One region of the Cytobacillus pseudoceanisediminis genome, then DNA from elsewhere that is predicted to be linked to it. Evidence: a T-box and tRNA genes for the amino acid it is inferred to sense, from the RefSeq annotation. Region 1 holds a T-box; the other regions hold tRNA genes.
What was found. A T-box is a leader RNA that pairs with one kind of tRNA and senses whether it is charged. The one in region 1 lies ahead of leuS (leucine--tRNA ligase), so its partner is inferred to be a tRNA-Leu.
Positions count from the first base shown of each region.

Region 1 (4,564 bases):
AGTATCAGCACCATGGCTTGCTACAATTTCATCCGGATTAACGACATTGCCTTTTGATTTACTCATTTTTTCATTATTTTCCCCAAGAATCATACCTTGGTTAAATAACTTTTGGAACGGTTCCTTCGTATGGACAATTCCCACATCATAAAGGACCTTGTGCCAGAAGCGGGCATATAGGAGATGAAGAACCGCATGTTCAGCTCCGCCGATATAAATATCAACCGGAAGCCATTCTTTTAATTTCTCAGGATCTGCAAGAGCTTCACTGTTTTTCGGATCAATATAGCGAAGATAGTACCAGCAGCTGCCTGCCCATTGTGGCATTGTGTTCGTTTCCCTGCGGCCCTTCTTGCCTGTTTCAGGATCCACGACATTAACCCACTCATCGATGTTGGCTAATGGTGACTCTCCAGTGCCGGATGGTTTGATTTCCGTTGTTTTTGGAAGCACTAATGGCAGCTGATCTTCCGGCACGGCAGTCATTGTGCCATCTTCCCAGTGGATCACTGGAATCGGCTCGCCCCAATAACGCTGGCGGCTGAATAGCCAGTCACGAAGACGATAAGTAACCTTCTTAGTGCCAATGCCTTTCTCTTCAAGCCATGCGATCATTTTCTCAATCGCTTCCTCTTTGTTTAATCCATCAAGGAAACCTGAGTTAACATGCTCGCCATCGCCAGTGTATGCTTCTTTTCCAACTTCTCCGCCGGCAACGACTTCTTTAATAGGCAGATCAAATTGCTTGGCGAACTCATAGTCGCGCTCGTCATGGGCTGGAACCGCCATGATGGCCCCAGTTCCATAGCTGGCTAAAACATAATCTGCAATCCAGATTGGCATTTTTTCGCCATTGACCGGGTTAATCGCATAAGCACCAGTGAAGACACCTGTTTTTTCTTTAGCAAGATCTGTCCGCTCGAGATCGCTCTTGCTCTTTACTTTGTCAATGTAAGCCTGAACTGCCTCGCGCTGCCCATCTGCTGTGATTTTTTCAACAAGCGCATGTTCTGGAGCAAGAACAGCATATGTTGCACCATATAATGTGTCAGGTCGTGTTGTGAAAACAGTGAACGTTCCATCATGGCCTTCAATATTGAACGTTACTTCTGCTCCTTCAGAACGGCCGATCCAGTTTCGCTGCATATCTTTAAGGCTCTCTGGCCAATCCAATAAATCAAGATCTTCAAGCAGGCGATCAGCATAAGCCGTAATTTTTAGCATCCACTGTCTCATTGGACGGCGTTCTACCGGATGGCCTCCTCGTTCACTTTTTCCGTCGATGACCTCTTCATTTGCAAGTACTGTTCCAAGTGCGGGACACCAGTTAACAGCTACTTCATCGATATATGCAAGCCCTTTTTCATAAAGCTTTAAGAAAATCCACTGAGTCCATTTATAATATTCAGGGTCTGTTGTGTTTACTTCACGATCCCAGTCATATGAAAAACCTAAAGCCTTAATCTGGCGTCGGAAGGTGTTGATATTCTTTTCTGTGAATTCAGCAGGATCGTTTCCTGTATCAAGGGCATATTGCTCGGCAGGCAAACCAAATGCATCCCAGCCCATTGGGTGAAGAACATTATAGCCTTGCATGCGCTTCATGCGGGAAAGGATGTCTGTTGCCGTATATCCTTCCGGGTGACCGACATGAAGTCCTGCGCCTGAAGGATAAGGGAACATATCAAGCGCATAAAACTTGCGCTTGCCTTTATCTTCAGTTGTTTTAAAAGTTTTATTTTCTTCCCAGTAGCCTTGCCACTTTTTTCAATCTCCTGATGATTGAAACTCATTTTTGTTTCCTCCTATTAATGAAAATAAAATCAGGCTCTTTTCTTATAAACCGTTTTTGGGCTTATGAATATTGCCCGTTGATTTCAGCACGAGGCACTTAGCGAACCCGCGGGAGAGATGAGAGCCTCCCCGGCTTCGCCTGCGGGGTCTCTCACTTTCCTCACTACCCGCAGGACATTGAATAACCCTCCATGAATGAGCACCGCACGAAGAAAATGCGTCAGCATTTTCGAGGATCAAGTGCCCTCCGCTGCAATCAACTTTACGAAACAGCCTAAAAAATATAATAAAAAACCTCTCATCCCAAAAAAGGGACGAGAGGATTATGTATAAATCTCCCGCGGTACCACCCACATTAGTGAACATGTCACTCGCTTCATTCATCCTTAACGCGGAAAACGGCAAGCATTACTGGTACTTCACACTTGCTGCTCCAAGGCGAGTTCATGATGTGCCCGGCTGACTTGCACCTTCCGTCAACTCTCTATAACGGGCTATTGCACCACTACTGCTCCTTATCTAAGCATTTTAGTATAGGAATATGACTATTGTAATAAATTTCCCGCCAGGATGCAAGTAGGCTTATCCTGACAGGAATTTAATAACTAGAATATGCAATCTTTCAGAAAATGTGCCTGATTTACTGAACAGTATATCCTCCATCGATAACTGCCGCCTGTCCTGTAATGCCTTTAGCTCCGTCACCAGCCAAAAAAATAGCATAATCTGCAATCTCTTCTACCTTCAGCAGCCTCTTTTGCGGCACTAAGGGATAAATGACTTCTTCCAGCGCTTTTTCAATAGGTACATTTCTTGTTTTAGCAAGGTCATTCAGCTGATTTCTTACGAGTGGTGTATCCACATAGCCCGGGCATATGGCATTGACCGTAATGCCATCTTCAGCAGCTTCCAATGCTGCGACTTTAGTAAGGCCTATAACGCCATGCTTGGCACTGTTATAAGCTGCTTTCCCCGCGAATCCAACAAGACCGTTAATGGATGCCATGTTCAGGATACGGCCGGACTTTTGTTTTTTCATGACGGGCATGACATGTTTAATGGCCATGAACGGTGCAGTCAGCATTACTTTGATAAGAAACTCGAATTTTTCAGTAGGAAAGTCTTCAATAAAGGAAACATGCTGCAGCCCTGCATTGTTAATGAGCACATCCAAGGCACCGAATTGACTGACAGTTTCATTGATGGCCGATTGTATATCAGACTCCAAGGTCACATCACATTTAAGCCCGATTGCTTCAAAACCTTCATTCTGCAAATTTTCTGCAGCTTTTTTCACAGCCTCTTCCTGAATATCTGTCAGAACGATTTTCGAGCCGTGTTCAGCAAATCTCTTGCCTATTTCATAGCCAATTCCCTGCGCTGCACCGGTTATAAAAACTACTTTATTTTGTACCATGAATAAGCTCCTTTCAAAAACAAAGCCGGGGCTCTATTTTATGAGCCCCTGCCGAAATTAGATTCCTAGACCGAGTGAGAATAATACAATCGCAAGTGCTAAACCAATCAGCGGAACGATTACTGTAACAGCCGCTACCGCTCCATATGCAGCCTGGTGAGATTCCCCGCAGATAGCCCGTACAGTGGTAACGACATAGCCATTATGCGGCAAGGAATCCAGAGCACCGGATGAAATGGCTACTGTTCTGTGCAGGGCTTCTGCATTGACGCCCATGTCCATATAATGCGGGGCCAGAATCGGCAATGCGATGGCCTGCCCGCCTGAAGCTGAACCGGTCATGCCGGCGATAACACTTACTGCTATGGCACCGCCTATCAGCGGGCTCCCAGGAATGCTTGTCATCCAATCTACTGCTGTGGCAAATGCAGGAACTGCCTTTGCCACTCCGCCGAACCCGACAACAGCAGCTGTATTCCCAATCGCTATTAATGCGCCTAATGTACCATCAGACACAGCATTCCAGAAATTTGTGAAATACTTTCTGTTCAATAGATATGTGGCAATAACTCCGCCCAGTAATGCAAGAATAAGTGCAGATTGTGCAAGAGAATCATGGAATACGAATGAGATAATTAAAACAACAGCCAATGGGAGAACCCCCATAAAAGGGTGCGGTAATTCCTTATTCTCAGTTACAGGATCCTGCTTTCGGGATTCAAAGGTTTCTCCTTTGTTTACAGCCTTTGTGATCATCCGCTTCAGCCACCAGTAGCCAAAAATCATCATGAACACAGCGACAATTAAGCTGACTTCCCAGCCTGCATATGGAGTCGTTCCAAGAAATTCAATCGGGATCCAGTTTTGAATTTCCGGTGAACCCGCAGAAGTCATCGTAAAAGTTACAGATCCAAAGGCAAGTGCTGCAGGGATGAACCTTCTTGGAAGATTTGCCTGTTTAAATAAACTTAATGCCATTGGATATACAGAGAAAGCAACTACGAATAAACTGACTCCGCCATAAGTTAAAATAGCACAGGAAGCGACAATGGCAAGAACGGCATATTTCATTCCGAGCTTATCCACTACCATTTTGGATACACTGTCGGCCGCGCCGCTGTCTTCCATTACCTTCCCAAAAATTGCACCCAATAGGAACATTAGGTACCATGATGTTACAAACCCTGAAAAGCCGGACATATAGTTCCCGACCAAATTGGCCTCCCCTTCACCTGCCAGCTGCGGAAATAATGGCATGCCGCTAAAAAGAGCTACAAACAAGGCAGATAGCGGTCCGACAACCAGCAGGTTCATTCCCCGCATAGTCAGGTAAATCAGCAGGGCAAGCCCGCC
Region 1 is NZ_CP097349.1:5,038,541-5,043,104, reverse strand. Features, by position in the region: partial or broken gene leuS (leucine--tRNA ligase) at 1-1,793, opposite strand, end outside; T-box leader at 2,102-2,325, opposite strand; gene M5V91_RS26935 (3-hydroxybutyrate dehydrogenase) at 2,435-3,211, opposite strand; gene M5V91_RS26930 (GntP family permease) at 3,269-4,564, opposite strand, start outside.

Region 2 (4,564 bases), 1.2 Mb from region 1:
TCATCGGCTCCTAGTGCCAAGGCATTCACCGTGCGCCCTTTCTAACTTAACCTACTTCGGCCAATGATAAGCGGCGAATCTCTGCGTCAGCTCCGTCACTGTGCTCCTCACGTACTCTCGTACGCTCCGGTGCTCGTTCGGTCGCTTCCTTGATCTTCTTGCTTCTCATTGCCCTCATGGTTTGTGCTCTTACTTCGTTTTAAAACAAAAATAAGAGAAAAAAACTAAGATGGCGATTACTCGGTTATTGCTTCTTCATTAACGTTATCTAGTTTTCAAAGAACGAATCTTTCATTGAGAGATTGAACTCTCAAAACTGAACGAACAAAACACGTCGCGTTTCATGTAAATATCCTTAGAAAGGAGGTGATCCAGCCGCACCTTCCGATACGGCTACCTTGTTACGACTTCACCCCAATCATCTGTCCCACCTTAGGCGGCTGGCTCCAAAAGGTTACCCCACCGACTTCGGGTGTTACAAACTCTCGTGGTGTGACGGGCGGTGTGTACAAGGCCCGGGAACGTATTCACCGCGGCATGCTGATCCGCGATTACTAGCGATTCCGGCTTCATGCAGGCGAGTTGCAGCCTGCAATCCGAACTGAGAATGGTTTTATGGGATTCGCTTAACCTCGCGGTCTCGCAGCCCTTTGTACCATCCATTGTAGCACGTGTGTAGCCCAGGTCATAAGGGGCATGATGATTTGACGTCATCCCCACCTTCCTCCGGTTTGTCACCGGCAGTCACCTTAGAGTGCCCAACTGAATGCTGGCAACTAAGATCAAGGGTTGCGCTCGTTGCGGGACTTAACCCAACATCTCACGACACGAGCTGACGACAACCATGCACCACCTGTCATCCTGTCCCCCGAAGGGGAACGCCCTATCTCTAGGGTTGTCAGGAGATGTCAAGACCTGGTAAGGTTCTTCGCGTTGCTTCGAATTAAACCACATGCTCCACCGCTTGTGCGGGCCCCCGTCAATTCCTTTGAGTTTCAGCCTTGCGGCCGTACTCCCCAGGCGGAGTGCTTAATGCGTTTGCTGCAGCACTAAAGGGCGGAAACCCTCTAACACTTAGCACTCATCGTTTACGGCGTGGACTACCAGGGTATCTAATCCTGTTTGCTCCCCACGCTTTCGCGCCTCAGCGTCAGTTACAGACCAAAGAGTCGCCTTCGCCACTGGTGTTCCTCCACATCTCTACGCATTTCACCGCTACACGTGGAATTCCACTCTTCTCTTCTGCACTCAAGTTCCCCAGTTTCCAATGACCCTCCCCGGTTGAGCCGGGGGCTTTCACATCAGACTTAAGGAACCGCCTGCGCGCGCTTTACGCCCAATAATTCCGGACAACGCTTGCCACCTACGTATTACCGCGGCTGCTGGCACGTAGTTAGCCGTGGCTTTCTGGTTAGGTACCGTCAAGGTACCGGCAGTTACTCCGGTACTTGTTCTTCCCTAACAACAGAGTTTTACGATCCGAAAACCTTCATCACTCACGCGGCGTTGCTCCGTCAGACTTTCGTCCATTGCGGAAGATTCCCTACTGCTGCCTCCCGTAGGAGTCTGGGCCGTGTCTCAGTCCCAGTGTGGCCGATCACCCTCTCAGGTCGGCTACGCATCGTTGCCTTGGTGAGCCGTTACCTCACCAACTAGCTAATGCGCCGCGGGCCCATCTGTAAGTGATAGCCGAAACCATCTTTCAGCTTTCCCTCATGTGAGGGAAAGAATTATCCGGTATTAGCCCCGGTTTCCCGGAGTTATCCCAGTCTTACAGGCAGGTTGCCCACGTGTTACTCACCCGTCCGCCGCTGACTTCAGGGAGCAAGCTCCCATCTGTCCGCTCGACTTGCATGTATTAGGCACGCCGCCAGCGTTCGTCCTGAGCCAGGATCAAACTCTCCATATAAGAGTTGATTAAGCTCATAAGTTGTCTTTTCAAAAAAGACTAAAGAATTAACGTTGACGTTTTTGTTCGTTCAGTTTTCAAAGATCAATCAGAAAGTTTGGAGCGGGTGAAGGGAATCGAACCCTCATCATCAGCTTGGAAGGCTGAGGTTTTACCACTAAACTACACCCGCATATAAAATTATTGTTTCCCGAATGGTCGGGAAGACAGGATTCGAACCTGCGACCCCTTGGTCCCAAACCAAGTGCTCTACCAAGCTGAGCTACTCCCCGTAATATGGCGCGCCCGAGAGGAGTCGAACCCCTAACCTTTTGATCCGTAGTCAAACGCTCTATCCAATTGAGCTACGGGCGCATCTTTTAAAGCAACTCTTATATTATATCAACCTAGATTTCAAAAGTCAACAACTTTTTTGGTGCGGCCGAGAGGACTTGAACCTCCACGGGGTTGCCCCCACTAGGCCCTCAACCTAGCGCGTCTGCCATTCCGCCACGACCGCTTAATGAAGCGACAAGTAACATCATACCAAAACGTAGCACTTATCTCAATGGTAATTAATGGTGCGGGTGAAGGGAGTCGAACCCCCACGCCTTGCGGCGCCAGATCCTAAGTCTGGTGCGTCTGCCAATTCCGCCACACCCGCAATATGAAATTAAAATGGTGAGCCATGAAGGACTCGAACCTTCGACCCTCTGATTAAAAGTCAGATGCTCTACCGACTGAGCTAATGGCTCATACTTTTATGAGACTTCCTAAAGCCTGTTGTGTGCAGTCAGATGTTCCAAAGCTAAACGCTTTGTCACGGATTGCTATTCGGATGAAGAAATTCACTGATGCTGCAATCTGCTCTACCGACTGAGCTAATGGCTCATCAAAAATGGCTGGGCTAGCAGGATTCGAACCTGCGAGTGACGGAGTCAAAGTCCGGTGCCTTACCGCTTGGCTATAGCCCAATAACAAATGGCGGTCCCGACGGGAATCGAACCCGCGATCTCCTGCGTGACAGGCAGGCATGTTAACCGCTACACCACGGGACCATCCACATAAAACCGTCGGAAACAAAAAAGTGACCCGTACGGGATTCGAACCCGTGTTACCGCCGTGAAAGGGCGGTGTCTTAACCGCTTGACCAACGGGCCATTGTGAGAATTTTCTGGCGGAGAAGGAGGGATTTGAACCCTCGCGCCGCTTACGCGACCTACACCCTTAGCAGGGGCGCCTCTTCAGCCACTTGAGTACTTCCCCAAATATGGCTCCGCAGGCAGGATTCGAACCTGCGACCGTTCGGTTAACAGCCGAATGCTCTACCACTGAGCTACTGCGGAATAATAATGAACTTTATCGATAAAACAGTTAACATCTTATCGACTCTTCATATTATAAGGACGGAGGCTATAAAAGTCAAGCTTGTTTTTAGAAGAATTTATTAGCCGTTTATCCTGTTTTGTCCTGCGACAATTATTAAATATAAAGTGTACTTAATCTAATGTCAATTCTTTTTTAAACTAATTTCCCCTTGCATTTACCGCAAACATATTTCCTCGTATCAACCATTCTTTTTCTTTGATAAGTTTGACCGCATTCCTTACACATATAAACAAGAATCTTAGCAGATCTATTTGTTTTTGGATGATCAGGCAAGGCCGAACAAAATCGAGGTGCTCCCACTTTTTTCATTAGCATTCTGAAATCCTGATCACGATGTTTATATCCTTTTCCTTCTAAATGCAAATGATAATGACAAAGCTCGTGCTTAATAATTCCTTCTAATTCTCCGACCCCAAGCTGCTCATAATACTTTTTGTTTATTTCAACATGATGTGAACTCAGCATATATCTTCCGCCAGTCGACCTGAGGCGTGAATTAAAATAAGCCTGATGGCGAAAGGGCTTGCCGAAGCTTTCTAAGGATATCTTTTCAACAAGTGTCTGAAGCTCCTGGTCATTCATAACAATGTTTTTCCTCTCTTATCGTAAACATGACAACCTATTATAGCATACATTATATATACCTATTATAGCTCTGAACTCGCTTTGCTGCCCTAGGGAGCGATTATCAGATTCCAATACACGGGAGGTAAATCAGATGCCTGTATGGTTTCAAAACCAAATCCAGCGTGCTTTTTATGAAAAGGACCGGTATCAGATCAAGCTGCTGAATCAGTGCTGGTTTTTCTATAGAAAGAAACACTGCTCATAAAATATGGCGAGCCTGAGATATACCAGCTAAAAGCAGCTACAGCCCTTTGAAAACCTCACAAGCATAGGCCAAATCACGCTAGAAATATTGATTTCCGGCGTGATTTGGCTTATGACTCGAAGAACAAGCCATTTAAGCCAGCAAAACAAAGGAATGTTAATTAGTTTGGTCAAGCATAGTTAAGGCGACTCTTCCCTTGTGCTTATCAACAGAGTCAACCCAGACTGTTACTACATCCCCAACGGACACGACATCCAGCGGATGTTTGACAAATTGGCGGCTAAGTTTGGATATATGAACAAGGCCATCCTGTTTGACTCCGATATCAACGAATGCACCAAAGTCGACAACATTTCTCACTGTCCCTTGAAGCTCCATCCCTTCCTGCAGATCCTCAAGTTTCAGGACTTCTTTCTTTAGGAGTGGCTTTGGCAGCTCATCACGCGGATCCCTTT
Region 2 is NZ_CP097349.1:3,885,355-3,889,918, forward strand. Features, by position in the region: rRNA gene M5V91_RS20910 (23S ribosomal RNA) at 1-52, opposite strand, end outside; gene M5V91_RS20915 (hypothetical protein) at 47-178, opposite strand; rRNA gene M5V91_RS20920 (16S ribosomal RNA) at 360-1,909, opposite strand; tRNA gene M5V91_RS20925 (tRNA-Gly) at 2,008-2,081, opposite strand; tRNA gene M5V91_RS20930 (tRNA-Pro) at 2,105-2,181, opposite strand; tRNA gene M5V91_RS20935 (tRNA-Arg) at 2,187-2,263, opposite strand; tRNA gene M5V91_RS20940 (tRNA-Leu) at 2,323-2,408, opposite strand; tRNA gene M5V91_RS20945 (tRNA-Leu) at 2,468-2,552, opposite strand; tRNA gene M5V91_RS20950 (tRNA-Lys) at 2,568-2,643, opposite strand; tRNA gene M5V91_RS20955 (tRNA-Gln) at 2,788-2,862, opposite strand; tRNA gene M5V91_RS20960 (tRNA-Asp) at 2,871-2,946, opposite strand; tRNA gene M5V91_RS20965 (tRNA-Glu) at 2,977-3,048, opposite strand; tRNA gene M5V91_RS20970 (tRNA-Ser) at 3,064-3,154, opposite strand; tRNA gene M5V91_RS20975 (tRNA-Asn) at 3,160-3,234, opposite strand; gene M5V91_RS20980 (SprT family protein) at 3,410-3,859, opposite strand; gene cmpA (cortex morphogenetic protein CmpA) at 3,996-4,109, shown strand; gene M5V91_RS20990 (Tex family protein) at 4,266-4,564, opposite strand, start outside.
Region 2: it encodes a tRNA-Leu, which carries the amino acid that the T-box ahead of leuS (leucine--tRNA ligase) is inferred to sense. The anticodon was not compared.

Region 3 (4,564 bases), 2.1 Mb from region 1:
TAGTCTGGTGGCGATAGCGAGAAGGTCACACCCGTTCCCATACCGAACACGGAAGTTAAGCTTCTCAGCGCCAATGGTAGTTAGGGGCTGTCCCCTTGTGAGAGTAGGACGCTGCCGGGCTGTTTTACAAATATCACTATTCCGCAGTAGCTCAGTGGTAGAGCATTCGGCTGTTAACCGAACGGTCGTAGGTTCGAATCCTACCTGCGGAGCCAAATGGAGAGCTGTCCGAGTGGCCGAAGGAGCACGATTGGAAATCGTGTATACGCTAACCGCGTATCAAGGGTTCAAATCCCTTGCTCTCCGCCATTATTAATTCTATATTGGCCCCTTGGTCAAGCGGTTAAGACACCGCCCTTTCACGGCGGTAACACGGGTTCGAATCCCGTAGGGGTCACCATAATGGAGGATTAGCTCAGCTGGGAGAGCATCTGCCTTACAAGCAGAGGGTCGGCGGTTCGATCCCGTCATCCTCCACCATATTATTGTCGCGGGGTGGAGCAGTCCGGTAGCTCGTCGGGCTCATAACCCGAAGGTCGCAGGTTCAAATCCTGCCCCCGCAATTTGGTCCGGTAGTTCAGTTGGTTAGAATGCCTGCCTGTCACGCAGGAGGTCGCGGGTTCGAGTCCCGTCCGGACCGCCATTTTTACAATATTAATAATATTTGGCTCAGTAGCTCAGTCGGTAGAGCAAAGGACTGAAAATCCTTGTGTCGGCGGTTCGATTCCGTCCTGAGCCACCTTTACTGAATTGATTTGCCGGTGTAGCTCAATTGGTAGAGCAACTGACTTGTAATCAGTAGGTTGGGGGTTCAAGTCCTCTCGCCGGCACCATTTTTTTATGTTAATATGGAGGGGTAGCGAAGTGGCTAAACGCGGCGGACTGTAAATCCGCTCCTTCGGGTTCGGCAGTTCGAATCTGCCCCCTCCACCATTTATATAGGGGTATAGTTTAATGGTAAAACGAAGGTCTCCAAAACCTTTGATGTGGGTTCGATTCCTACTACCCCTGCCAATTTTATAATGGCGGCTGTGGCGAAGTGGTTAACGCATCGGATTGTGGCTCCGACACTCGTGGGTTCGATTCCCATCAGTCGCCCCATAATTTTAAAGTAACAGTACGAGTATAACTCTCATATAAATGTAATATGAACGATCAATGGGCTATAGCCAAGCGGTAAGGCACCGGACTTTGACTCCGTCACTCGCAGGTTCGAATCCTGCTAGCCCAGCCATTTTGCGGAAGTAGTTCAGTGGTAGAACATCACCTTGCCAAGGTGGGGGTCGCGGGTTCGAATCCCGTCTTCCGCTCCAGAATAAACTTCAATTTATGGCGGCATAGCCAAGTGGTAAGGCAGAGGTCTGCAAAACCTTTACCACCGGTTCGAATCCGGTTGCCGCCTCCATAATCTAAATCTTGATTCGCTGATATACGCCGGGGTGGCGGAACTGGCAGACGCACAGGACTTAAAATCCTGCGGTAGGTGACTACCGTACCGGTTCGATTCCGGTCCTCGGCACCACAAGATTTACTACATTTTAATATGCCGGTGTGGCGGAATTGGCAGACGCGCACGACTCAAAATCGTGTTCCTTCTGGAGTGTCGGTTCGACCCCGACCACCGGTATCTAAAAAAGGTTTCCTAATAGGGAAACCTTTTTTGTTGTTAATTAAAATCTGTGCAAATTTTAAAGCGGAAAGCAAATATCAATGCAGCCCTTCTGCTGATTGTGATGCAAGTTGTTTCAATGCAGGGTTCCGAACGATTCAGAGGGTGGTTTCGAAATGGGGTTCTGAACTGTTCGGAAGTAATTCAAAAGGACATAATTATTGACTTAGCAGGAGGAAAAAAACGATGTGTCCTAATGTTGTGAATTGAGCGGAACTAATAACTGAAGAGGCGAAAAAGAATCTCTAAATTTCGAAGATGTTATGTGAACGGAACTTATGCACCAAAATAGAGCCAGAAAGATTCGATGACTTTATGTGAACGGAACTAATGAAGCAGAATAGTGCCGTTCAGTTTCAAAGATGTCATGTGAATGGAACTAATGCAAGAGAATAGTGCCGTTCAGTTTCAAAGATGTCACATGAATGGAACTAATGCAAGTGAATAGTGCCGTTCAGTTTCATGATGTCAAGTGAGCGGAACTAATGCAGCAGAATAAAGCCATTAAGGTTCGATAACCTCAGTGAATGGAACTAATAATTCTGAATAGAGCCCTTCAGTATCGATAGTGTGATCTAAAAGAATCTAATGATGTTTGCTTATTCATGAATCGTGTGAGGATAGCCGAAGGGGACATGCCATACTGTTAAAAATAAACTACTCAACATAATTGTGTTTTATTCAAAGTAAGAAGTCTTGCCATGAATGATATGATTAAAGTTGTTTGATAGGATTTTCCGGATTTTTTCTTTGAAATAATATCAGAACACCATTCATGCACAATATTGGTTGTTAGCATCATATCGGGAAACATAACTCTAAACTCTTTAACACTTCTAACGATTGCCAATTCGACATCTTCTTTGTATCCGCAATTCTTACATACTAAAGCAGCTCTGTGCAATCGATCCATAAAGTGCTGGCAAGAAGCACACTTAACCCCCTTCTCCAATCCCTCAAATGTATACTCAAATCGCCTTCCATAAGGAATATCCTCCAAATGCAAAGACAGTAACTTGTCTGCCAGCATTAAATGGTTCTTATTTGCCGGTTGAGATTTCAATTTTAATTTGTCTATAAATCGGTTAATTTGTGCTGGAAATATAGCAGGAAGATTCATTGTGGCTTGATACAATTGAAATTCGGGGTTAATAAAAATAAGAAGAGCCTTAAGAGGGGTTTCTACTCCCAATTTCTGCAGAAGTCTTCTCAGGAGGGATTCACTTCGCTGAAGCTGCAGAAGAGGATTTTTAACTTCAGTATTTGCTGGTACTGTATACCATCTGTTTTGTTCGATATAAAAGTCTCCCTCATAATTCTTAACTTCAAAAAGATAGATACAGCCTCCAGTGAATAATAGTGAATCTATTTGGAAAAGGGTGTTACTGTAATCGAACAATAAATCATTAAGAATAATCCATTCCTCAGGCGAATGTTCTAGTAGTTCATCAAATTTCTTCTCACCTGAAAAACCTTTTTCTAAATTAAGAAAGAGGCTGTAATCTTTTGGGGAAAGCCGCATTCTTCCATGTAAACACTGAAGCAATTTTAATTCTTCCGGTTCATAACGATATTTTAATATCATAGCCCACATCCCTATATTCAAGATAGCTTCATTCTATGCAATGTATTCGATTAACACAAGTTAAACCTTTTAAACAAGTCAAAATATTGCACCTTTTTAGTCAATTCAGTCACCTATATATGCAAACGGTTTCAAATATAATGTAGGAAAGCGTTTGCAAGAGATAAGGGGGCGGTGAAAAGATTTGGAGACAAAGATTGAGGTCGGGGAAGCAGCAGTCAATTCAGAGGTTAAAACAGTATCCAGGAAAAAAGCAAATCTGAAAAAAATGCTAACATACAGTGCTTTTGTAGGACCGGCATTGATTTTTTTCCTGGTGATTCAAATCATTCCTTTTTTGATGGGTATTTATTATTCCTTTACTTCCTGGAATGGTGTCAGTTCTGTGGTTGAGTGGGTAGGACTTGAAAATTATTTAAAGATCTTTAAGAATGATCCTAAGTTTTTTGATTCCTTTATTTTTACTACCAAGTTTATGTTAGCTTCGGTTATTATTAGTAATTTACTAGGTTTTGGGCTTGCGTTATTATTGAACGCAGCATTGAAGTCCAGGAACTTATTGCGGACTGTGTTTTTCATTCCTAATGTTATCGGGGGATTATTGCTTGGGTTCATCTGGCAGTTTATTTTTGTAAAAGGGTTTGCGGCAATTGGAAATCTTACAGACCTGTCCGTTTTTAAGCTCCCATGGCTTGGGGATGAGACAACAGCATTCTGGGGGATTGTAATTGTGTTTGCCTGGCAGATCAGCGGATATATGATGGTTATTTATATTGCAGCGCTGCAGGGGTTGACCAGACATTGCTGGAGGCTGCCAGGATCGATGGGGCATCAAGCTGGACACTTCTGACGAAAATTATTATTCCACTTATTTTGCCGGCGTTTACGATTTGTTTCTTTTTAACTATTTCAATGGCCTTTAAGATTTTCGATCTGAATATTTCACTGACAGGCGGAGGTCCTTTTAATTCAACACAATCTGTAGCGATTAATATTTATCAGGAAGCATTCCAAAATAACCGGTATGGTCTTGGTACCGCGAAATCCATTCTGTTCTTCCTTGTTGTGGCTATTTTTACAACGGTTCAGGTTATGATGACCAAGAAAAGGGAGGTTGAGGCATAATGAATCCCAGATATACGAAGGTTACGTTTCTGCTCGAGATTATCGGAATCGTATTAGGAGTCATTTTCCTCATACCTTTTTATTTCGTGATCATCAATTCTGTAAAAGGTTTTGCAGATATTTTGATTGATGCTGCAGCGTGGCCGCAGGAGTTTTTATTCTCCAATTACTTGAAGGTATGGGAT
Region 3 is NZ_CP097349.1:2,911,013-2,915,576, reverse strand. Features, by position in the region: rRNA gene rrf (5S ribosomal RNA) at 4-120, shown strand; tRNA gene M5V91_RS15690 (tRNA-Asn) at 141-215, shown strand; tRNA gene M5V91_RS15685 (tRNA-Ser) at 219-309, shown strand; tRNA gene M5V91_RS15680 (tRNA-Glu) at 326-400, shown strand; tRNA gene M5V91_RS15675 (tRNA-Val) at 405-480, shown strand; tRNA gene M5V91_RS15670 (tRNA-Met) at 490-563, shown strand; tRNA gene M5V91_RS15665 (tRNA-Asp) at 567-643, shown strand; tRNA gene M5V91_RS15660 (tRNA-Phe) at 667-739, shown strand; tRNA gene M5V91_RS15655 (tRNA-Thr) at 758-833, shown strand; tRNA gene M5V91_RS15650 (tRNA-Tyr) at 851-933, shown strand; tRNA gene M5V91_RS15645 (tRNA-Trp) at 941-1,014, shown strand; tRNA gene M5V91_RS15640 (tRNA-His) at 1,026-1,101, shown strand; tRNA gene M5V91_RS15635 (tRNA-Gln) at 1,160-1,234, shown strand; tRNA gene M5V91_RS15630 (tRNA-Gly) at 1,239-1,313, shown strand; tRNA gene M5V91_RS15625 (tRNA-Cys) at 1,332-1,405, shown strand; tRNA gene M5V91_RS15620 (tRNA-Leu) at 1,434-1,522, shown strand; tRNA gene M5V91_RS15615 (tRNA-Leu) at 1,546-1,627, shown strand; gene M5V91_RS15610 (nuclease-related domain-containing protein) at 2,331-3,254, opposite strand; partial or broken gene M5V91_RS15605 (carbohydrate ABC transporter permease) at 3,439-4,379, shown strand; gene M5V91_RS15600 (carbohydrate ABC transporter permease) at 4,379-4,564, shown strand, end outside.
Region 3: it encodes a tRNA-Leu, which carries the amino acid that the T-box ahead of leuS (leucine--tRNA ligase) is inferred to sense. The anticodon was not compared.